Regions from separate parts of the Bacillus sp. DU-106 genome, predicted to be linked through region 1. Evidence: predicted binding sites of a transcription regulator. Region 1 holds the regulator's gene; each other region holds the start of a gene.

Region 1 (8,153 bases):
TCTTCACTAAATTTAATATCTTTTGCCATAATAATTGACCCCCTTGGATTTTTTAAGATTTATATAATTAACCGATAACTGCTAAAATGTCACTTTCACGTAAAATCAAGTAGTCTGTACCTTCATATTTCACTTCAGTACCTGCATATTTTGAGAAGATGATAAGATCACCTGCTGCTACCTCTAAAGCAACACGCTCACCATTCTCAAGCACTCGACCAGTACCTACTGCAACAACTTTACCCTCTTGTGGTTTTTCTTTTGCAGTATCTGGTAATACGATACCACTTGCTGTTTTTTCTTCTGCTTGAACAAGCTCAATTACAACGCGATCACCTAATGGCTTTAGCATGAACAATAACCTCCTCATTTTGTTATGTAAATTTCTTTTATTAGCACTCAAGTCATCCGAGTGCTAACACACTTATAATAATAAATAATCTCAATTTCTTTTGCAAGTAAAAAAATCATAATTTTTTCGCAAATCACTATATAAACTTTCTATATACAATACTGCCTTTACTATATGAATCGTTGTTTCCACTGCTCGTATGTTACAATATGAAAGGACACCCTAAGTTGTTTTCGCTACACATACAACTTTCTCCTGTCTTCTATTATAATTTCAAATAAGGATTTACGAAAAAAACATAATTCAAGAGGTTTATATCGTAGGTAGCATATTTACATGTTATCCTAACTTATCTCATACACTATAGTTAGAAAGGATGGTTAAACCATTTGAAGAAACAATACTGGTGGATTATCGTTACATACATTTTAATGCAGTTATCTGGCGTTGTTGGATTACCACTTCTCCTAAAAACAGGACTCTATGATAATAGAGGATTTACCATTGAAGAAAAAGGACAAATCATAACGGGACACTGGGCAATCATTAGCTTCTTTATTGCATTATGTATCGTGCTTTGGTTACTTAGAACAGATATTCGTGACAGGCATTTAGATCCAATGCGCTCTTCTGTTCCAGCTACTATTGGATGGATTTTTATCGGGTTCTTCTTAGCAATCATCTCACAATCCATTGCAGGTATGATTGAAATGTATGTATTTGGGGTTCCACGTGGATCTGAGAATACAGACAGACTGATGGACATCGCAAGAACGATACCTTGGTTCCTTATTGTTGTATCTATAATTGGACCTATCTTAGAAGAAATCGTATTTAGAAAAATTCTATTCGGCACGCTTTATAAGAAGTTTAACTTCTTTATCGCAGCTATCATTAGTTCGCTTGTATTCGCAACAATTCATTTTGATTTTACTCACTTATTGGTATACACTGCTATGGGGCTCGTATTTGCCTTCTTATATGTGAAGACGAAACGTATTATCGTTCCGATTGCAGCTCATGTTGCGATGAATACATTAGTCGCTATTGGGCAAATTTTTATGAGCAATGAACAAATTCAAGAAATGATTAAAGAAGCTGAAAAAATGCAAGGCTTTATCGGAGGATTTTTTGTATGAGAAACTCACCATTGTTCATGGCTGCACTATACTTCCTTCTTGGATGTATCTTTACACGCTTCGCCATTACGAACGTGACAGATACAATCTGGAATATGTGGACAATACTATTTGCAGTTATGGCAACAATTGATTTTAATTTGGCACTTCGCCTTATATTAGTTAAATTCACAAAGAAGAAACAATAATAAAACGCAGAGGTCGCTTCCTCTGCGTTTTATTGTGGATAGTTTTTCAAAAAGTAAACTAATGTTTGTAACTCTACAGCTAAGTCAATATGATGAATTCTAATATTCTCTGATACGTTTAATCGCGCTGGTGTGAAATTCAAAATACCGTGCACGCTTGTTTCAGCTAATCTATCTGCTACAGCTTGTGCTACTGTAGCCGGTACTGTTAATATTGCCACTTGTATATCATTTGATAATCTCTCTTCTAATTCATCTAAATGATATACAGGAATGCCCCCGATTTCTGTTCCAACTTTCTCTTCACTAACATCAAATGCCATTTCAATTTTTGTATTATTGTTTTTCGTGAAATTATAATGTAAGAAAGCGGTCCCTAAATTACCTACTCCAATAAGTGCTACACGTGTTATATCATCTTGATCAAGTGTTTCGCGGAAAAATGATAATAAATAATTTACGTTATATCCATATCCCTTTTTCCCTAACGCTCCAAAATACGAAAAATCTCTTCGTATTGTTGCAGAATCTACTTTTACTGCCTCACTCAATTCGGCCGATGAAACACGCTGCTTACCAGAAAGAGATAAGTTTTGGATAAATCGATAGTATAGAGGCAATCTTTTAGCAGTGGCTTGTGGAATCTTTTGCTGATCCATATGACCTCTCCTCTCTTCCTATCTTTATTCATATACTTTAATCAAATACAGAAGTTTAGCACTCATTAAATTCCTTGTATAATAAAGAGAAGAAGTATTCTCTCTTTATTTTAAACTATACACTATTTTTAGTATGATTGAGAAATATAAACATGGCAAAGTTAAGAAATTATTTGAGGTGAAAACATTGATTTTATTACAAGTAAACGCGCTTTCGAAATTATACGGTGCAGAAACGATTCTTGCAAACATAAAATTGGAAGTACAAACAAAAGATCGTATCGCATTAGTTGGAAGGAATGGAGCAGGAAAATCTACATTATTAAAAATTATCGCTGGTGAATTATCTCATGATGGTGGCGAAATTATAAAACCGAAAGATGTCTCAATCGGATATTTAGCTCAAAATACTGGACTAGAAACGTCTTTAACAATTTGGGATGAAATGCTAACCGTCTTTACCCACTTACAGCAAATGGAGACAAAACTTCGAAGGCTTGAGCAAGAAATGGGAAAAGAAGAAAACTTTTCAAACGAAGCTACATATGAAAGATTGTTAGCTGATTATGACCAACTACAACTCAATTATAAAGATCAAGGTGGATATCAATATGAAGCGGATATTCGCTCCATTTTAAGCGGCCTTGGCTTCCCAGTTGAAACGCACCAGACGACGATCTCTACTTTAAGCGGCGGGCAAAAAACAAGATTAGCTCTCGGGAAATTATTATTAACAAAACCAGACTTACTTATTTTGGACGAGCCTACAAACCATTTAGACATCGAAACATTAACATGGCTTGAGCAATATTTGCAAGGTTATCCTGGCGCAATATTAATCGTCTCACATGACCGTTATTTCTTAGACAAACTCGTTACACAAGTATATGAAATTTCGAATAAAGAAAGCAGACGATTTGTTGGTAACTACAGTAAATATTTAGACTTAAAATCAGCATTATATGAGCAAGAAATGAAACGTTACGAAAAACAACAAGATGAAATCGCAAAACTTGAGGACTTCGTTCAAAAGAATATAGCTCGCGCTTCTACAACGAAACGTGCTCAAAGTCGCCGTAAACAACTAGACAGAATGGAATTATTAACGAGACCATTAGGGGATTCTAAGTCAGCATCATTCCACTTCGATATTGAAAAACAAAGTGGAAATGATGTTTTACAAGTAAATGATGCAACCATCGGCTATGATGGAAACCCTATAATTGAACATGTAACTATGCGCTTAACTCGCGGAGATAGTGTTGCTTTAGTTGGTCCAAACGGAATTGGGAAATCCACATTGTTAAAATCCATTGTGAATAAGTTACCACTATTAAATGGTGATGTTTCTTTCGGATCAAATGTATCTGTTGGTTATTATGATCAAGAACAAGCAAACTTAACATCTTCTAAACGGGTTTTAAATGAACTATGGGATGAATATCCACTGCAACCGGAAAAAGAAATCCGTACTATACTTGGGAATTTTTTATTCACAGGAGATGATGTACTGAAACCAGTATCTTCCCTTAGTGGTGGACAAAAAGCTCGATTAGCTCTTGCAAAACTTATGATGCAAAAGTCAAATTTGTTAATTCTAGATGAGCCTACGAACCACCTTGATTTAAATAGTAAAGAGATTTTGGAGAATGCTTTAATTGATTACCCAGGGACTCTTCTATTCGTCTCACATGACCGCTACTTTATTAACCGTGTAACAACGACTGTGGTTGAGTTATCAACAGAAGGTGCACAGGAATATTTAGGGGATTACGATTACTACGTTGAAAAGAAAAATGAAATGATTGAACGTGCAGAACTTGAACAGCAAGAAAGTGACGTTCCTGTTCAAAAGGTGGTTGCACAAGAGAAATTAAATTATTTAGAAGAAAAAGAGCGTAAAAAACTAGAGCGTCAACGCACTAGAAAAATTGAAGAGCTAGAACAAAGTATAGTGGAATTAGAAGAAGAAATTGCTACGTTAGAAGATCAACTTTGCTTACCAGAAATATATGCAGATTATGAAAAAGCTAGTGAAATTACAACTAAAAAGCAAACGCTACAAGAACAACTTGAAACTTGTATGGCAGAATGGGAAGAGCTGCATGTATAAGCATATTTAAATAAGGAAGATGTCTCATAAGTCAGGATTTTTGACTATGTGACATCTTTTTTTAGTACTTAAACAATTTTTTGAATATATCTATCGTAACTTAGAATATACTAACGATTTTTTAAATATATCTATTGTAACCCTATATATATTAACAATTCGACACGAAATATCGTTTTAACGACAAAGATTGACAAGATTAGCATCTTCTATAATGGGGAGATGTTTCAAAATGTTTTTCGGGGATATCTTCTTGCTTTTTATTTCCCGAAAAAGAACAAATTCAAAGGTCTGACATCAACCTATTTATCCACAAGTTTATACACATATCCACCTTTATAAAATAAACATCAAAATAACTTTTCCACATTATCCACAGTCAACAAAAAAGTTATCAACATTTTATATACACAATAAAACCCACATTATCAACAGATAATATGGGTTTTATCCACAACCTGTGGTTAATTATGTGTATAACTATGCTTCAATATCTAATCCTGGATTTGCATTTAAGGCTAATGTTGCACGCTTACCTTGTTCATAAGCAATTGTCCCTGCCGCTGCAATCATCGCTGCATTATCTGTGCATAAAGATAGCGGCGGAATAATTAATTCAATGTTTTCTTTTTGTGCAAATTCCTCTTCTAATCGCGCACGAAGTCCTTTATTAGCAGCTACTCCACCAGCAAGAAGTAATTGCTTTACATTGTAAGCTTCTGCTGCACGAGCTGCTTTCGTTACAAGTACATCTATTACACTTTCTTGGAAACTTGCCGCTAAATCTTCTGGTGCAATTTCTATACCGCGCTGTTTTGCGTTATGCACAGTGTTGATAACTGCTGATTTCAATCCACTAAAGCTAAAATCATACGAATCCGGTTCTAGCCATGCACGAGGCAAATCAATTGTCGGTTCTCCTTCATGTGCAAGGCGATCAATATGAGGACCACCTGGATATGGCATAGATAACGTACGAGCTACTTTATCATATGCTTCTCCAGCTGCATCGTCTCGTGTTTCACCAATTACTTCGAATGAACCATGTTCTTTCATATAAACAAGTTCTGTATGCCCACCAGATACAACAAGTGATAATAACGGGAATTGAACTTCTTTTACTAAACGGTTCGCATAAATATGACCAGCAATATGATGAACACCGACTAACGGAATATCATGTGCAAACGCTACTGCCTTCGCTGCATTTACTCCAATTAGAAGTGCTCCTACTAAACCAGGACCTTCTGTTACAGCAATTGCATCAATATCATCAAATGTGATATTTGCTTCCTTTAAAGCTTCTTCTAACACAACTGTAATTTCTTCTACATGATGACGGGATGCAATCTCTGGTACAACGCCGCCAAAACGTTTATGACTTTCAATTTGTGATGCAACGACATTCGCAATAATTTCCGTTCCATTTTTAACAACTGCTACTGCTGTTTCATCACAACTTGTTTCAATACCAAGTATAATCGTATTTTTTTCCATTATATATTCACCCACATTACGAGACCATCTTCCTGATTGTCTGCATAGTATCGTTTACGAATCCCACCATTTTGAAATCCGTATTTTCTGTATAACTGCTTTGCTACTTCATTTGATACACGTACTTCAAGTGTCATTGTTTTTACCCCTAGTTCTTTCGCTTCAGAAATAACTGCTTTCAATAGGGCATCTCCTAACTTTTGACCTCGGTATTCTGGCAAAATAGCTATATTTGTTATATGTGATTCATCAATAATTATCCACAATCCACAATACCCGACTACACGACCATCTTTTTCTAACACAATATAATGTGCATGTTCATTCATCGTTAATTCACGGTGAAAGGCATCTGCAGTCCAAGGAGTTGAAAAAGACGCTTCTTCAATAGCTACAATTTGAGCAATATCATCAAGCTCCATCTTTCTAAATATCATATCCATCTTCTGCAAGCTCCTACTTGTTTTGACTTTCTAACCACTTTGTTTCAGCTTCAGCTAAACGAAGATAGCTTGGAACAAACGTATGCACATCTTGTTCTTCTTTTTGTAATCCTAAGAATGCTAGCTCACTTGGTCTTGGGTTATTTTTAGTAAATGGAGCGAATACAGCTTGATCACCTAAATGTTCTATAATTGTTTCTTTATGCAATTTAACATCGTTACCGATAAATAAAACAGGCTGTCCTTTATCTTTTAACATTTGCAACCAGTCTACAATAAGAATAATTCGGTCTTCTTCTATTGAAGTTAACTGCTCTCCTTCATATGTATATAACCCAGTATAAATTTGCCCACGTCTTCCATCAAATAAAGGACAAATTAACCCGTTAAAGTTAGCACCGTTTGCAGCTACTACCTCTAAACTTGATACACCTACAATTGGTATTTGAAGTGACCAAGCTAATGTTTTCGCCGCTGTCACGCCTATACGAACACCTGTATAGGATCCAGGTCCAGCAGCTACAACGATTTTAGTTAATTCCTTCGGTTTTACACCGCATTCTTTTAACAGTTTCTCTACAGCTGGCATAAGACGTACAGAATGGTTTTTTGTTAAATTTGTAATGATTTCCCCAATTACGTTTTCTTCCTCAATAAGGGATACACCCATTACGTAATTTGAAGTATCAATTGCTAGTACTTTCATCTTGTAATAGCTCCTCACATAATCTAATATAGCGATCTCCAATTGGCTCGAGTATAATTTTTCTTGTGTCATCTCCAGCATGGAATAAACTAATTTGTAACTTTTCATTCGGTAAATATGCTTCTATTAAATGAGCCCATTCTACTACCGTAATTCCTTCACCGTAGAAATATTCATCAAAGCCTAAGTCCTCTTCACTTTCTGCTAAGCGATACACGTCCATATGATATAGCGGTAATCTTCCTTTATATTCTTTAATGATATTAAAGGTAGGACTATTTACAACTCTTTTCACTCCAAGACCTTTTGCTAGTCCCTTTGTAAAAGTCGTCTTACCAGCTCCAAGATCTCCTTCTAAAATAATTACGTCTTGTGCCTCTACGAGCTCACCTAGTTTTTCTGATAACCTTTGTGTTTCCTCAGAAGATTTTGTTGTTACTTCATATTTACTCACAGACTTCACCTACTTTACTCACAATGTTCTCTGCTCTTTATTATACAGGTTTTGAATATATAAAAAAGTCCTTAGGAGTTGTCCTAAGGATAGTTTGACTGTCTTTATTAGTTTTTTGTTAAAACAAATAAAAAAATACGAAACAACTTGTTTCGTTCTTTTCTTTATATGAAATGGCGGTCCCGACCGGGGTCGAACCGGCGATCTCCTGCGTGACAGGCAGGCATGTTAACCACTACACCACGGGACCATTTGGTTGCGGGGACAGGATTTGAACCTGCGACCTTCGGGTTATGAGCCCGACGAGCTACCGTGCTGCTCCACCCCGCGACAATATAAATAGCTTGGCGACGTCCTACTCTCACAGGGACAAGGTCCCAACTACCATCGGCGCTAGAGAGCTTAACTTCCGTGTTCGGTATGGGAACGGGTGTGACCTCTCTGCCATCATCACCAAACTATTGAAGGTATATTCCTTCAAAACTAGATAACATTTGCTACATATTATATGGTTAAGTCCTCGATCTATTAGTATTCGTCAGCTCCACATGTCACCATGCTTCCACCTCGAACCTATCAACCTGATCATCTTTCAGGGATCT
Region 2 (8,153 bases), 670 kb from region 1:
TACTCAAATGAGTTTTTATAGTGCTCATCCATTTCTAATTGATTCCCTAACGCCTTTTGAACAGCTAATGAGTAAATATTTACTGTTACTTCCCTTACTTTAGACCACTTCCACGGTTCTTGCTGATGTAAATGACCAACTTCATGCCACGGTCCCCATCCATCCTTCTCAAGTACCTCTATATCTAAAACTCTATTCATTGCAGTTGGAATATATCCTGTATGATAATGTTTCGCAAACATAAAGTCCCCTTTAGCAGGCTTCCGTTTTTCAACAAACTGAACATAATGAGTTGGAGATTTTGCAACCCCAACACTGTCCTCAGATAATCCTGCCACTGCGTTTTCTAAACGGATAATCTTATCATGCAATTTCATTAAATCTGTTGGATCCGTATTCTTCATATATTTCTGCACAGAATCGTAAGTAGTAGTAATTAAGCTTCTCTCACCTTTTAATTCAACTGCATAAGGATCCTTATATTTTTTTAACATTTCATCCCAATCTTTTTTCGTATGCTTACCTAAAATAAATAAAGGAAAGTGACTACCACCATTTGTAACGGAAGCTGTTACTTCTCCTTCGTTATTCATATTATAAAAATATAAAATACCGCCTCTTGAAGATGAAATAACATTTTTTCCTGGTTTTAAATCAAACTCCTCTGGGTCCTTTTCATCATAAGATCTCGTTCCAATAAAAGCTTGGATAGACTGCGTTCCTTTTATGTCAATTGTAATCTCTTCATTTGGCTCTGCATAAATTCCAGTCGGTTCATTAGCGGAAAGTTTCCAAGTAACTCTTAAACGATTATTTTCTTCTTCTACGCTACCTTTCCCCGGCAACTGAAATACTCTCTGCTCAAATTTATTCTCTTCCAACTGCCCGCCCTTATTCTCTTCCAAAGGCGCCGCATATCCTTTTGATGCTTCGAAAGCTACTGGTGATAATAATGTAGATATACATATACCTGCTACTAATACCCTACTCTTTTTCTTCTTTGACATAATCTGTGTCCCCTGTCCTTTTTTTAGACAAACCATCCTATATATTCGTTTAATGAAAAATCCTATTATCTTTATAAAAACATTTAACGAATAGACTAACACCTCGCGCACCTGTATCTATTACTACCGCATTTCCCTCCATGTATTCGCTTTCTTACATTGTACAATTTTTATGTAATATCCCCTCCTCACTTCTCTCTATTTGTGATGAGTTCTCTTGCTACATAAAAAAGAGAATAGTAAAAGATATTTTTCAGTATTGTCATCTATACATCTAAAAATATGAACAACAATAGAGTTTTACATTTTCTTCATATACGACCATCTATAGGTAGTTTTTCCAACTGAATTGTACACGCTTTACACTTTGTTTGATAGCCTCTCTAATTAGAATAATGTTACAATTTCGTGAATAAAATCCATTTATTGTAACGTTTAGATTTCTCCATATTTTATTATTTTTAAATACTTCTTCAAACGTTAAAATAGTGTTTCACTCGATTAATTATTATCTTGATATATCTTTAAAGAATTCATATGAAAAAGCATTGGCATATACCAATGCTTTTTCATTATCTCTTTTGATTCGGTTTATGCGGTTCATTTGGAGTATATGGCTTATTTGGTTTATTTGGAGCCTCAGCCTTTTTCCAACTTACCGCTAACTCTGGACTTGTTTTTTCTTCACTACGCTCAAGTAATACTACTGCATTTTGAATAGTCGGTGTACCTTTATGCGCAATCCCTTGTAATTTCGTTAAATTTCCTGATACTTTAAAGCTAAATCCACCAGCTGGTGTTTGTTTCGGAATTAAAATGCGGAACTTTTCTCCTACATTAAATTCTGTTTTTGTTTCGCCTTTTTCATTTGCAAATTTCACGCCCGCTGGTGCACCTGTTGCTTGCACTTTATACGTTCCGCTTTTTGCATTTGTTTCTACTGTATATAAGCCTGTTTCAAAGAAATCATTTTTTAAGACTGCTTCTTGTTCTTCTGTAGGAGTTACACTCATCGTAATTTCTTGTAGCTCTTCGCTAGCGTTTGCTTTTGCAACGATATCTTTTGTTACTTTCTCTACATTTTTATTTCGGAAATCTAAATCATTAACATCAATTTGTTTTAACGCATTCCATACTGCAAGCTGCGTTGCGTAATGCGCCTCTCTCCAATCAGATACCCCTAATTCTTGTGGACTCTTTTGTGGATATCCATTCAATAGTACACGGTACACATTAATATCCACTTTCCCCATTTCCGGTAAATCTTGACCGCTTGGAGATTTCAAATCTACATTTAAGCAAAAAGCAATTTTGCCATCTGCCGTTTTAATAAGCTCTGTTCGAATTGGCTTCTTCTTGGACTTACTATAACTCCAATTCATTTCATACTTTGTATGGTCCATCACTTCTGCGAATGCTTTTTGAAGTGGGAATAACACAAATAAAACACTTAAAAACATAGCTAAAAGTTTGAACGATTGCTTTATATTCATGTTTACAGCCCCTTAATAACAAACTTAATACTAAGTAGTATTTATTTAGAAACTATTTTTATGCACAAAAAAAGAGTGCTTTTAAGCACTCTTTTTTCTTACCTTAATCTTAGAAATCGAAGTTATCAGGATCTGGACCAACGCGATGATTTTGATTTAACGCATCGATTTTTTCCATATCTTCTTTCGTTAATTCAAAGTTAAATACATCAGCGTTTGCAATAATACGGTGTTCTTTCGTTGATTTTGGAATTGTGATTACTCCATTTTGAAGATCCCAACGTAAAATAACTTGAGCTGTTGTTTTACCGTGTTTCTCAGCAATCTCTTGTAATGTTTCGTTATCTAATAATTGACCTTGCATTAGTGGTGACCATGCTTCCATTTGAATACCTTGTTCTTTACAGAAAGCTTGTAGTTCTTTTTGTGTTAAACGAGGGTGGTATTCTACTTGGTTAATCATTGGTTTAATTTCTGCATCTTTCATTACATCTTGTAAGTGATGGATTTGGAAGTTACTTACACCAATTGCACGTACGCGCTTTTCTTTATAAAGTGTTTCTAGCGCTCTCCATGTATCTTTATATTTTCCTTCTGAAGGCCAGTGAACAAGATATAAATCTAAATAATCTAGTCCTAATTTTTTTAGACTCTCTTCGTATGCAGCGATTGTTGTTTCATACCCTTGATCTGCGTTCCATACTTTTGAAGTAATAAATAATTCTTCTCTTGCAATACCAGTCGCTTCAATACCTGCACGAATTCCTTCACCTACAGCTTTTTCATTTCCGTAAATTGCAGCTGTATCGATGCTGCGGTATCCTGCTTTAATTGCTGATTTTACAGCTTCTACAAGTTCTGGTCCTTCTTCTACTTTAAATACACCTAAACCGAACCAAGGCATTTCTACACCGTTATTTAATACTGCTTTACTTTGTAAGTTTTTCATTTTATTTTCTCTCCTTTTATTTTACTTGATCTCTTTTTTCTAATGTCATGCTCCACGCTGTTAAAATAACAGCGGCTACTACCATAAGGCCACCTACCCAAGCAGTATGGATTAATCCTAATGAATTCGTTACAAGGCCACCTATATAAGAACCTAAAGCGATCCCTCCGTTAAATGCGGCAATATTAATTGCTGAAGCAACATCAACCGCACTCGGAACAAAGCGCTCTGCCAATATAACTACATATACTTGTAGCCCCGGAACATTCATAAATGCGAATAGTCCCATGAAAATAATTGTGATTAATCCAGCTACTTTAAATGGCGCTGTAAATGTTAAAACAAATAATATAATCGCTTGAATCAAGAACATGTAAAATAGCGCTCGAATCGGATTATGATTCGATAATTTTCCGCCGACCATATTCCCTATCGCAATTGCGATTCCATACACTAATAAAATGATAGTAACAGTACTTGCTTCAAATCCTGTTACTTCTTGTAATAACGGAGATAAATACGTAAATGTTACGAATGTACCGCCGTATCCAAGTGCAGTAATAATGAAAACAAGTAATAGTCTTCCATTTTTAATTAATTTAAATTGATCACGAAACGATACAGGTACACCATTTTTTAAATTAGATGGGACGAGTATACTGTTTGCGATGAAAGCAATAATTCCAATTACAACAATCGCCATAAATGACGCTCTCCAGCCAAATTGTTGACCGATAAATGTTCCAATTGGCACACCAGTAATAGTCGCAACTGTTAATCCAGTAAACATAATCGCAATTGCGCTAGCACGTTTATTCTCTGGTACGATTGCAGCTGCAATTGTAGATCCAATTGACATAAACACACCATGTGCAAACGCAGATACAATTCTTGCAATAATTAATACAGTGAAGCTTGTTGCTACCGCCGCAATGCCATTACCAATAATGAAAATAACCATAATCCACATTAATAATGTCTTTCGCGACATACTAGCCGTTAACGCCGTTAAAACAGGAGCTCCTACCGCTGCTCCTAACGCATATAAGGAAACCGTTAAACCGGCTGTTGTAACCGAAACATTTAAATCTTTTGAAATAGATGGTAGTAAACCGACACTAATAAACTCGGTCGTACCAATCCCAAACGCACTAATTGCTAGCGCTAATAAAGCAAACATACTTCTTCGGCTCGTCTGAGCTTCCGAAGATGGTACTGTATATGAACTCAATTGAATTCCTCCTTATTACAAGAAATCCAATCATAATAGTATGATAAAAAGGCCCTTTTATCTTCTAAAAAATATATTTCATACTTACAAATGCTATTATGAATGGTTTCATTCCTTTTTTGAAGAACGCACTTTAAAGTACGATAGGCACTAAAAAGTAACATAGTCACTTTTTGGTACCGTACTACTCATTTGCCTCTTACATGTGCTATTATGAAACATATTTAACATGATAAAAAGTACGTACTTTAAAGTGCTATAGGTACTAAAAAGTAACATTTGTATGATTTAACTTATTTTACTCACAAAGGGAGGATTTCATATGAAGAAATACAATATTCCTGTAGAGGCGACTTTAGAAGTTATCGGCGGCAAATGGAAAGTTGTTATTCTTTGTCACTTAACGAAAGGTACAAAGAGAACGAGTGAATTAAAACGCTCAATGCCTGGTATTACACAAAAAATGTTAACGCAGCAATTACGTGAATTAGAAGACGACGGCGTTATTCAAAGAAAAGTATACAATCAAGTCCCGCCAAAAGTAGAATATTCTCTTACCGATTACGGTTGGTCTTTAGAATCCATTCTTGATTCTCTTTGTTCTTGGGGCGAATGCCATCTTGAAAAAGAAGGTAACACATCGACGCTAATTGCGGAAGGTGAATAATAGGAAAAAGGAAAAACGAACATGAATTTGTTCGTTTCTTCCTTTTTTTCTTTATATATATGTACATTTCTAACTGGAACAAAATATTTTATACGCTTTCATACCTTGTCAGCACTACGTTATACACTCAATATCAAATAATTAGGAATCATTTTTATGTTAACATAGGTGTATATAGTATATAATATAGGATATATATTATATACACTTTCCGGTAACGGAGCTTTTCCATTATGCGGACAAGCCATGTATCGGACAGTTCATAAATAATAAGTAAGACGTTATGGTTTTAGATTTATGTTTGCAGCTTACTTGCTGTCATAAATTTAAAGGCATTTTATTGTGTTTTGTGAAACTTTGTATAAAGTTTCGTAACCGTTTACTATCTTACTTATAAAAAATAAGAGTATTGCTATCGTAAAGGAGAATTGGAGATGCCAGAAACTATGACTCAAACAAAGCCAGAACAAGAAACTGTACAAATTTCTGCTAGCCAAGGACAACTTGATGTACTTGATCAGTTGTTAAAACCTGAGGTACAAGAATCATTAACAACACTAGTAGAACAGCTTCCAAAATTAACTGAGCTTGTTAACATTTTAACTAAGTCTTATGACTTCGCTCAAACTGTTGCTACTGATGAAGTATTAAAAAGCGACACTGTTGGTGCAATCACAGAGCTTGTAGAACCTGTAAAAGATACAGTGAAAAGCATGGCTGCTACTGCAATCGAAGCGAAAGATCGTGCTGACGAAAGCAACGAAGTTATCGGCCTGTTCGGTCTATTAAAATTATTAAAAGATCCACAAGCACAAAAAATGTTCCGCTTTGTGAACGCATATCTTCAAATTAGTGCAGAACGTAACAATAAATAAGTTAACTTATAACAACAATTAGTAAAGACGGGGGATATCATACTATGTCAAAACAAATTGTCATCTTAGGCGCTGGTTATGGCGGTCTTCTTGCCGCTTTAAACGTACGTAAATATTACAGTAAATCAGAAGCACAAGTTACAGTGATTAACCAATACCCAACGCACCAAATCATCACTGAACTACACCGCCTTGCAGCTGGTAACGTGTCTGAGCAAGCAGTTGCAATGCCACTTACAAAGCTTTTCAAAGGTAAAGATATCGATCTTAAAATCGCAACAGTTGAGTCATTCTCAGTTGATAGCAAAGAAATCAAACTAGCTGGCGGCACTACTTTATCTTACGATGCACTTGTAGTTGCTTTAGGAAGTAAAACTGCTTACTTCGGTATTCCAGGACTAGAAGAAAACAGCATGGTATTAAAATCTGCTGCTGATGCAAATAAAATCTACAAACACGTTGAAGACCGTATTCGTGAATACGCGAAAACGAAAAACGAAGCTGATGCTACAATCGTAATCGGTGGTGGCGGATTAACTGGCGTTGAGCTAGTTGGTGAGCTTGCTGACATTATGCCTAAACTTGCAAAAAGCCACGGCGTAAATCCAAAAGAAGTGAAACTTCTTCTTGTTGAAGCAGGTCCAAAAATCCTTCCAGTATTACCAGACCACTTAATCGAACGTGCAACTACTAGCCTAGAAGCGCGCGGCGTTACATTCTTAACTGGTCTTCCTGTAACAAACGTTGCTGGCAACGAAATCGACTTAAAAGACGGTCAAAAACTTGTTGCTAACACATTCGTTTGGACGGGCGGCGTACAAGGTAACCCATTAATCGGTGAATCAGGTCTTGAAGTTAACCGTGGACGTGCAACAGTTGATGCATACCTACAATCTACTTCTCACAAAGACGTATTCGTTGCTGGAGACAGCGCTGTTGTCTTCGCTCCAGACGGACGTCCATACCCACCAACTGCACAAATCGCTTGGCAAATGGGTGAGTTAATTGGATACAACTTATACGCAGCACTAGAAGGCAAAGCATTCGAAGAGTTCGCACCTGTAAACTCTGGAACACTTGCTAGTCTAGGACGTAAAGATGCGGTTGCTACAATTGGAGCAAGCAATACTCCACTTAAAGGCTTACCAGCATCATTAATGAAAGAAGCAAGTAACGTTCGTTACTTATCACACATTAAAGGTCTATTCAGCTTAGCTTACTAATCTGAATATAAGCCCGAATCATGCCCTGCATGGTTCGGGCTATTTTTATCCGTAATTTTCTCTAACTTATTTATTCGGCAGAAGAATCGTATAACCCTTTTAATTATCTAAATTTACTGATTATTTTATGTCCAAATTGTGTATACGAAAAGATGGAAGTATTCTTCCTACTCCCATCCTTTCACACAAACTATTCGCCTAACTTCACAAGACTGTAATTCTTCTTCCCTTTACGGATAATAATAAATCGTCCATCAAATGAATTTTCTACAGTAACATCTGTACCCACATCTGTTACTTTCTCACCATTCATAGAAATCGCTCCGTTATTAATATCTTCACGCGCTTGTCGTCTAGATGGTTCAATTCCTAAATCAACTAGCCATTCTACGATGTTTTTCGTCTCTTTTGAAGACTGAAATGTTGGCATTTCTTTAAAGCCTTGTTCAATTTCATCAGCTGTTAACGATTTAATATCTCCGCTAAATAACGCTGCTGTAATTTTCTCAGCTTGCAGGAACGCCTCTTCTCCATGAACAAATTTCGTCATTTCTTCCGCTAATACTTTTTGCGCTTCACGTTTATGAGGTTCCGCTTCTACCTTCGTTGCTAATTCATCAATACGCTCTTTCGTTAAGAACGTAAAGTATTTCAAGTATTTAATTGCGTCACGGTCATCTGTATTTACCCAGAACTGGTAAAATTCAA
Region 3 (8,153 bases), 840 kb from region 1:
TCTTCTCATTTGAAGATAACGACCGAGATCAAAATAAATTTCAAGGTGATTCCCTGCAGCTAAACTGGACATTCCATACTGAGCAAACAGCTGGCGTGGAGAAATAATTTTTAAAAATATAAATTACCGGAGGCCTATAAATGAAAAAGAAAAATCGTTTTGTTACCGGAATTGTAACGGCTGGCGTTCTATTTTCAACTGCTATTCCGTTCAATGTACTTGCTGAAAGTCCTATTAACCAAATTGAATCTTCAAATGCTCATTCTATATTATCTAAGCTTTCTAAAGAACAACGCCTGGCATTACAAACGGTAGATGCCAACCCTGGTTTTACAATTTCACCAGATATTAATACGAGTAGTTCTGAGCCTGTAAATATCATCGTAGAATTTCAAACTGCTCCAGTAAAGATTAATGAATTAAAACAAAAAGAAAAAGGATTACAGTCTGCTCCTGAAAATATAAAAGCACGTATTGATCAAGAACATGAAGAATTCGAAAAAGGACTAAAACGTCTTTATCAATTCAGCCCATCAGTAAAATCAGGAAACTTCCAGTCTGTACAAATTAAACGTTCTTATAAGCATGCGATAAATGGTGTTGCGATGACATTACCAGCAAATACAGTAGAAGAATTGTTACGAATTGGCGTTGTAAAACGTATTTGGAAAGATTACGAAGTGAAATTAAATTTACCAAAACAAGCTGAGCAAAAAGCGCCTCAAAAACTAACAGATAGCATCCCGCAAATTGGAGTAGATAAGTTACATAGTGAGGGCATTACCGGAAAAGGAATTAAAGTTGGTGTATTAGATACAGGTATTGATTACAATCATCCTGACTTAAAAGACGTATATAAAGGCTATCGCGCGAAACCTGGTGAGGACTCTAGCAAAGTAGACCTAAACTCAGTAAAGGGTTGGGACTTTATTAATAATGATGCAGATCCAATGGAAACTACTTATTCAGAATGGCAACAATCTGGTGCTCCTGAATTTGATAACCGTGGTTCTTCCTTCTACACAGCCCACGGCACTCACGTAGCAGGTATCGTTTCTGCCCAAAAGAAGAACCAATCTGATTCAGCAGTAAAAGGTGTTGCACCTGACATTGAACTGTATAACTATCGTGTACTCGGTCCATACGGAAGTGGAGATAGTTCAGGTATTATCGCTGCAATTGATAAATCCATTTCTGACGGTATGAACGTTATTAACTTATCGTTAGGTGATGATAGCAACAATCCACTCGATCCAACATCTATCGCTGTTAATAATGCAATGCTTTCAGGCGTTGTTACAGTCGTTGCTGCTGGTAACTCTGGACCAAATCCATCAACACTCGGATCACCAGGTGCTTCACCATTTGCAATTACGGTTGGAGCAAGTGATAGCTCTATTTCCTTACCGAAACTATCAGGTCATGCTGGACAATTACAATTTCCTAACCTAATTCTATTCGGCAAAAACTTCACTGATAAAATAGAAGATTTCAAGGGACAAACTTTACCTATTGAATATGTAGGAATTGGTACGCCTGACGAGTTTAGTAAAAAAGATGTAAAAGGAAAAATCGCTCTCGTTGCACGCGGTACACTGTCATTTGATGAAAAAATTGCTAATGCAAAACAAGCAGGTGCAAAAGCCGTTATTATTTATAACAATGTGGATGGAGAAATTCCTTTCTACGTTGGCGAAAGTACAAAATACATTCCAGCATTCCGCCTAACGAAAGAAGAAGGTGAAAAACTAAAAGCTCAAATCGAACAAGGTAGCACCTCCTTAACTCTCGATGAAATTAATTACATTCAAACAGAAGGCGATCATCTTGCAGACTTTAGCTCACGCGGTCCTGTTACAGCAAATGATGATATTAAGCCTGATATTACAGCGCCTGGTGTCGCTATCCTTTCAACAGTTCCTGAATATATTAACGACCCGCAAGAGGGTGAAAACTACGCTGTTTCCTATGAGCGTATGCAAGGAACATCTATGGCTTCTCCTCATATCGCTGGCGTTGCTGCTCTAATTTTACAAGAACACCCAGACTACTCTCCGTTCGATGTAAAAGCGTCTCTTATGAACACAGCTAATGATTTAAAAGAAAAATATTCCGTATATGAAGTTGGAGCTGGGCGAGTAGATGCTTACAACGCCGTTCGTACAGAAACAAGCTTTAAAGTATTAGATACGACACAAACTGTTGTAAATGATGAAGTAATTGAAGTACCCGAAGAAACTGGATCTATTGCATTCGGTAAGTTTTATCAAAAAGACGGTGAAGCTCTTGAACAAAAACGAAATATAAAAGTAACTAATCATAATAAACAAGAGAAAAAAGAATTTAAAACAGAAATTTCTTATACACCAGCATCGTCTACTATTAACGATGCTGTCGCAAACGGTGTAAAAATCTCTGCTCCAGAAACAATTACTCTTGATGCTGGCAAAACAGGTGAAATTGAAGCAAAAATTAATGTTCCAGCCGGTGTGAAACAAGGCCGATATGAAGGGTACATTCATATTACGAACACAAAAAATAAAGAAGAAACATATCAAATCCCATTCTCTATTCGTGTATCAGAGCCTGGTATTGAAAATGCAATACTATCAAGAAAAGCAATTTCAACTGATACATCTAAATTCAATCCATACGGTGAATCGTATGTTCACGGAGCATTCCAATTAAACAGCGAACTTGAAACGTTAGATCTTATCGTAAAAGATTCCAAAACAAATAAAGCTCTTGGCTTCATTGGAACATTAAACACGAGTGGCCTAAAAACTGATGTGTATTACTACTTAGATTCATTCTTTAATGGAAAAGTGTATCCTTTTACAAATGATCCTGCAAAACCAATCGGTAATGAGAAAATCAACTTACCAGAAGGAGACTACACAATTGAGTTTGTCGGTTATGATAAGGCTGGGAAAGCACGTGTAAAAGGTGATTATGTTGTAATTGATAATACACCACCAGAAGTGAAATTAACTGGATTAAAACCTGGTATTTACGAGTTAAATGAAGAAAATTATACAGTAGAAGATGGCAAAAAAGCACTATGGATTAAAGGAAATGTATACGATTCAAACGTTGATTACTTAAAAGGAAAAGGATTAAACATTACGCAAGAAGCGAATGGCGTTATGTACTATGACTATTCTCCATACTTGCATAAGTTTTTACCGATTAATGCAAATGGCGACTTTAAAGTTGGCATTACACCTGACTCCTTCAGAACGGAAGGTCCAATGAACACAGGCGTATATATTTTCGATTATGCAACTGCAGGTCCTGACTATCCAAACGGTGTAAATAACTACTGGTTTATCCCGCAAGGTGCTCAATATGCAAAAACTAGTTACGATAAAAAAGAATTATATAAAAATGACGAGTTCACAGTAACACTAAACGCGAAACACGTAAAACAATTTGTTGCTGGGCAATTTAATGTAAACTTCCTAGAGAAGAACTTCAAATTTGCAAATGCGAAATTTAATCCTGCTTTTGAAAAGCTACTTTCCCAAAAAGGGGTAACCGCAAAAGTAAATGAACCGAAACTAGAGGCAGGCTCTGTTACAGTTGGCGGAGCTATCGATGACAAAAATTTTGCTGGATTAGATGGTGATTTCCCGTTCATTGATGTAACGTTCAAAGTAGAAAATGATGAGTTTTATGAAGCAAACGCTCAATTAGAATCACCAATTTTTGTTTACTGGAAACAAGGTGAATCAGAACCAAATAGAATGCGTGTACTTCAAGATCAAACATTCTCAGTTATGTCCTTAAACTCATTAGTAGAAGGAAATATTAAACCTGGTGCATTCTTAAATGAACGCGGATATTTAGATGAAAAGTTCGATTATACAAAGCTTGGCGTAAAAGTATATGCGACTGATTCTTACCGTCATAAGTTTGAAGGCTCACTAGATAAATACGGATACTTCAAACTAAATGGACTTCCAGTTAATAAACGCGACTATAACTTATATGTAGAGGTGCCAGGACATTTAACAAGCCGCCTAACAACGAAACTTGGTACTGAAAAAGACGGTAAGTTGCTTGGCCAATATTATTATGCAAGACCTGACGAAAACCTTGCCGGCGATGTAAATGGTGATAAAGTAATCGATATTAAAGATGCTGAAATTATTGCTAGCAACTATGGTAAAAAAGGACTAACTGTAAAAGACGGAGATCTTAATAAAGATGGTATTGTCGACGAAAAAGATATTCGCTTCGTTGAAAAGAACTTCTTGAAAAAAGGGCCAGATGCATCTAAATCACAAACACCTGTAGAAAAATCAAAAAGCGGTACACTGGCAGATATTTTAAAGAAATTAGGATTAACGCCTAAAAAATAATAAAGTGAAACTTTAATCAATTGAGGTTTTACTGCCCGGCAAATAGCGGAATAATAAAGAGCACTCTACGTAAAATAGAGTGCTCTTTTTCTATAAACGACCCTTATCCAGCAAAAGGGGTATATTGGGGATATACAAGGGAAACCGGAAAAGGAATTTATATTAAATTATATAAGTTCAGAGGTAAGAAGCAGTTTCCCACCCTGAACTATTTAGCAATTATTATAGTACTGGTGCCATTGTTTCTTTTAATACTTTTACAGAATGAGCGAACTTCGCTTTTTCATCTTCATTTAGCTCAAGTTCTACAATTTCACGTACACCTTCGCGGTTAATTACAGCTGGAACACCTACGTAAGCATCTTTCTCGCCGTATTGACCTTCAAGGTATGCAGATACAGTTAATACGCTGTTCTCGTTGTTTAAGATTGCTTTAGTTACACGAAGTAGTGACATACCGATTCCGTAGTAAGTTGCACCTTTACGCTCGATGATATGGTAAGCTGCATCACGTACGTTTTCGAAGATTTTGTCTAAGTCTTCTTGTTTGTACTGTTCGTTGTTAGCTAAGATTGTTTCTAATTTTTGTACACCGATAGTAGCGTGGCTCCATACTGGAAGTTCAGTGTCACCGTGTTCACCAACGATGTAAGCATGAACGTTACGTGGATCTACATCTAAGTAGTCACCTAACATGTAACGGAAACGAGCAGAGTCTAAAGTAGTACCAGAACCGATTACGCGCTCTTTCGGTAAACCAGATTCTTTCCAAGTTACGTAAGTTAAAATATCAACTGGGTTAGTTGCGATTAAGAAGATTCCATCGAATCCGCTATCCATAATGCCTCGAACGATTTGTTTAAAGATCTTTGTATTTTTCTCAACTAAGTCTAAACGAGTTTCACCTGGCTTTTGTGGTAACCCAGCAGTGATAACAACTAAATCTGCATCTTTACAATCTGCATAGCTACCGCTCCAAACTTTTGTTGGTGATGGAGAGAATGGTACCGCATGGCTTAAGTCCATTGCTTCCCCTTCTGCTTTTGCTTCATTAACATCTACTAATACGAATTCTTCAGCTACACCTTGGTTGATCATTGAGTAAGCGTAACTACAACCTACAGCTCCTGTTCCTACTAATACTACACGATTGATACCTTTTTTCATGGTAATTTCCCCTCTCTATTGTTCACATATATTTTTTTATGATTGTTTAAGTAATTAATTAAAATACTAATTTAATGTTGTTTAACTTCTTTACATTCATATTGTAGCACGTATTATTGTGAATTACTTCACAAATTATGACCTATTTGTGAACTTTTTCACATAGAGTGTAAAGTTATTGGAATAGGTGTGGAATCCATTTCAATGGAGGCGTTTTCTTTAGATTGTGAAAGGGATTTTCTTGTGGTTTTTGTCGGTAAGTGAAATTATACCGGCGATTTTTAGAATATATCGACCGTAACTCCAAATATATCAGCGATTATTAAAATTTATCGATCGTAACTCAAATTATATCAGCGATTTTTGCAATATATCGACTTACCGACAATACTGACAACATAAAAAAGCTGTCTTCAGTAGATCACAGCTATTGAGAGAAAGCAGCTTCTTCTATATATTATTTATTTTCCACAGTAGCTCCCAGATGCATTTTCATCGGTTTCTCCAAGTGTAGGAGGCTACAGCCATACAGCTGGGGTAAAAGTTCAAGTTGAAGTTAATTCCTTCATATTCATACAGGTCCAAATAATTAACATGATTGTATTTACGGCTCTCTATGTACCCAACTGCAACAGCGAATACTTCATATTTCTTCTATTGCATAAAAAAGCAGACTATCCAAAGTCCATTTTTATACAACAAAAAAGAGATAGCAGATTATGCTATCTCTTTTAGTATGACCCGTACGGGATTCGAACCCGTGTTACCGCCGTGAAAGGGCGGTGTCTTAACCACTTGACCAACGGGCCAGTTCTGGCAGAGAAGAAGGGATTCGAACCCTCGCACCGCGTTCGCGATCTACTCCCTTAGCAGGGGAGCCCCTTGAGCCACTTGGGTACTTCTCTATAAATATGGCTCCGCAGGTAGGACTCGAACCTACGACCGATCGGTTAACAGCCGATAGCTCTACCACTGAGCTACTGCGGAACAATTATGGTGGGCCTAAATGGACTCGAACCATCGACCTCACGCTTATCAGGCGTGCGCTCTAACCAGCTGAGCTATAGGCCCATAATTGAAAAGCGGGTGAAGAGAATCGAACTCTCGACCAGAGCTTGGAAGGCTCTTGTTTTACCACTAAACTACACCCGCATTAAATTGTAAATGGTGAGCCATGAAGGACTCGAACCTTCGACCCTCTGATTAAAAGTCAGATGCTCTACCAACTGAGCTAATGGCTCATTTTGAAAGTGGTGCCGACTAGAGGACTTGAACCCCCAACCTACTGATTACAAGTCAGTTGCTCTACCAATTGAGCTAAGTCGGCTTGCGTTTTCAAAATGGTGGCTCGGGACGGAATCGAACCGCCGACACGAGGATTTTCAGTCCTCTGCTCTACCGACTGAGCTACCGAGCCTTTATGTAAAAATGGCGGTCCCGACCGGGGTCGAACCGGCGATCTCCTGCGTGACAGGCAGGCATGTTAACCACTACACCACGGGACCATTTGGTTGCGGGGACAGGATTTGAACCTGCGACCTTCGGGTTATGAGCCCGACGAGCTACCGTGCTGCTCCACCCCGCGATGATAAAATATTTACTTTAGAAAAAATGGAGGAGGTAGAGGGATTCGAACCCCCGCGCGACTCTCGCCGCCTGTCGGTTTTCAAGACCGATCCCTTCAGCCGAACTTGGGTATACCTCCGAGATATATACGTCTAATGGTGGACCTTGTAGGACTCGAACCTACGACCGGACGGTTATGAGCCGTCTGCTCTAACCAGCTGAGCTAAAGGTCCTTTATGGTAGCGGCGGAGGGGATCGAACCCCCGACCTCACGGGTATGAACCGTACGCTCTAGCCAGCTGAGCTACACCGCCATAAATGATATTAATATAAGTGGAGCCTAGCGGGATCGAACCGCTGACCTCCTGCGTGCAAGGCAGGCGCTCTCCCAGCTGAGCTAAGGCCCCATGTTTTTTAGGAATATCGGGAAGACAGGATTTGAACCTGCGACCCCCTGGTCCCAAACCAGGTGCTCTACCAAGCTGAGCCACTTCCCGTTAATAAAAGCGCGCCCGAGAGGAGTCGAACCCCTAACCTCTTGATCCGTAGTCAAACGCTCTATCCAATTGAGCTACGGGCGCATATGGTGCCGAGGGCGGGGGTCGAACCCGCACGGTGGTCACCCACCGCAGGATTTTAAGTCCTGTGCGTCTGCCTGTTCCGCCACCCCGGCATGTCATATTGAAAATTGGAGCGGAAGACGGGATTCGAACCCGCGACCCCAACCTTGGCAAGGTTGTATTCTACCACTGAACTACTTCCGCAAGACATGTATGAGTTATTTAATTAAAAGTGCGGGTGAAGGGAGTCGAACCCCCACGCCAAAGGCGCCAGATCCTAAGTCTGGTGCGTCTGCCAATTCCGCCACACCCGCATATTAATTTATTTAAGAAAAATGGGGCGACTGATGGGAATCGAACCCACGAATGCCGGAGCCACAATCCGGTGCGTTAACCACTTCGCCACAACCGCCATGATTTCTGGTGCCGACTAGAGGACTTGAACCCCCAACCTACTGATTACAAGTCAGTTGCTCTACCAATTGAGCTAAGTCGG

Evidence for each region. Region 1 encodes Rex, which represses fermentation and respiration genes when NADH is low (regulators of the CRP and FNR family bind a similar motif). Its sites were predicted from a motif close to TTGTGAAATATTTCACAA; they were not measured.
Region 2: a site for Rex is predicted at 5,695-5,712, ahead of C3Y97_RS25675 (DUF1641 domain-containing protein). Genes of this name have one in related genera too.
Region 3: a site for Rex is predicted at 5,648-5,665, ahead of C3Y97_RS24650 (L-lactate dehydrogenase). Genes of this name have one in related genera too.

Annotation. Positions count from the first base shown of each region.
Region 1 is NZ_CP026607.1:249,537-257,689, reverse strand. Features, by position in the region: gene groL (chaperonin GroEL) at 1-29, opposite strand, end outside; gene groES (co-chaperone GroES) at 68-352, opposite strand; gene C3Y97_RS01515 (CPBP family intramembrane glutamic endopeptidase) at 742-1,491, shown strand; gene C3Y97_RS01510 (YdiK family protein) at 1,488-1,679, shown strand; gene C3Y97_RS01505 (redox-sensing transcriptional repressor Rex) at 1,709-2,338, opposite strand; gene C3Y97_RS01500 (ABC-F family ATP-binding cassette domain-containing protein) at 2,526-4,451, shown strand; gene tsaD (tRNA (adenosine(37)-N6)-threonylcarbamoyltransferase complex transferase subunit TsaD) at 4,932-5,948, opposite strand; gene rimI (ribosomal protein S18-alanine N-acetyltransferase) at 5,948-6,391, opposite strand; gene tsaB (tRNA (adenosine(37)-N6)-threonylcarbamoyltransferase complex dimerization subunit type 1 TsaB) at 6,405-7,097, opposite strand; gene tsaE (tRNA (adenosine(37)-N6)-threonylcarbamoyltransferase complex ATPase subunit type 1 TsaE) at 7,078-7,551, opposite strand; tRNA gene C3Y97_RS01475 (tRNA-Asp) at 7,726-7,801, opposite strand; tRNA gene C3Y97_RS01470 (tRNA-Met) at 7,805-7,881, opposite strand; rRNA gene rrf (5S ribosomal RNA) at 7,894-8,009, opposite strand; rRNA gene C3Y97_RS01460 (23S ribosomal RNA) at 8,060-8,153, opposite strand, start outside.
Region 2 is NZ_CP026607.1:4,999,515-5,007,667, forward strand. Features, by position in the region: gene C3Y97_RS25650 (putative mucin/carbohydrate-binding domain-containing protein) at 1-1,007, opposite strand, end outside; gene C3Y97_RS25655 (thioester domain-containing protein) at 1,580-2,500, opposite strand; gene C3Y97_RS25660 (aldo/keto reductase) at 2,610-3,449, opposite strand; gene C3Y97_RS25665 (MFS transporter) at 3,466-4,629, opposite strand; gene C3Y97_RS25670 (winged helix-turn-helix transcriptional regulator) at 5,003-5,347, shown strand; gene C3Y97_RS25675 (DUF1641 domain-containing protein) at 5,782-6,222, shown strand; gene C3Y97_RS25680 (NAD(P)/FAD-dependent oxidoreductase) at 6,267-7,445, shown strand; gene tyrS (tyrosine--tRNA ligase) at 7,636-8,153, opposite strand, start outside.
Region 3 is NZ_CP026607.1:4,825,229-4,833,381, forward strand. Features, by position in the region: gene C3Y97_RS24635 (CalY family protein) at 1-107, shown strand, start outside; gene C3Y97_RS24640 (S8 family serine peptidase) at 141-4,364, shown strand; gene C3Y97_RS24650 (L-lactate dehydrogenase) at 4,587-5,531, opposite strand; tRNA gene C3Y97_RS24655 (tRNA-Glu) at 6,269-6,340, opposite strand; tRNA gene C3Y97_RS24660 (tRNA-Ser) at 6,346-6,436, opposite strand; tRNA gene C3Y97_RS24665 (tRNA-Asn) at 6,444-6,518, opposite strand; tRNA gene C3Y97_RS24670 (tRNA-Ile) at 6,526-6,602, opposite strand; tRNA gene C3Y97_RS24675 (tRNA-Gly) at 6,613-6,683, opposite strand; tRNA gene C3Y97_RS24680 (tRNA-Lys) at 6,697-6,772, opposite strand; tRNA gene C3Y97_RS24685 (tRNA-Thr) at 6,783-6,858, opposite strand; tRNA gene C3Y97_RS24690 (tRNA-Phe) at 6,873-6,948, opposite strand; tRNA gene C3Y97_RS24695 (tRNA-Asp) at 6,961-7,036, opposite strand; tRNA gene C3Y97_RS24700 (tRNA-Met) at 7,040-7,116, opposite strand; tRNA gene C3Y97_RS24705 (tRNA-Ser) at 7,144-7,236, opposite strand; tRNA gene C3Y97_RS24710 (tRNA-Ile) at 7,254-7,330, opposite strand; tRNA gene C3Y97_RS24715 (tRNA-Met) at 7,335-7,411, opposite strand; tRNA gene C3Y97_RS24720 (tRNA-Ala) at 7,432-7,504, opposite strand; tRNA gene C3Y97_RS24725 (tRNA-Pro) at 7,521-7,594, opposite strand; tRNA gene C3Y97_RS24730 (tRNA-Arg) at 7,605-7,678, opposite strand; tRNA gene C3Y97_RS24735 (tRNA-Leu) at 7,682-7,770, opposite strand; tRNA gene C3Y97_RS24740 (tRNA-Gly) at 7,787-7,861, opposite strand; tRNA gene C3Y97_RS24745 (tRNA-Leu) at 7,891-7,971, opposite strand; tRNA gene C3Y97_RS24750 (tRNA-His) at 7,994-8,069, opposite strand; tRNA gene C3Y97_RS24755 (tRNA-Thr) at 8,079-8,153, opposite strand, start outside.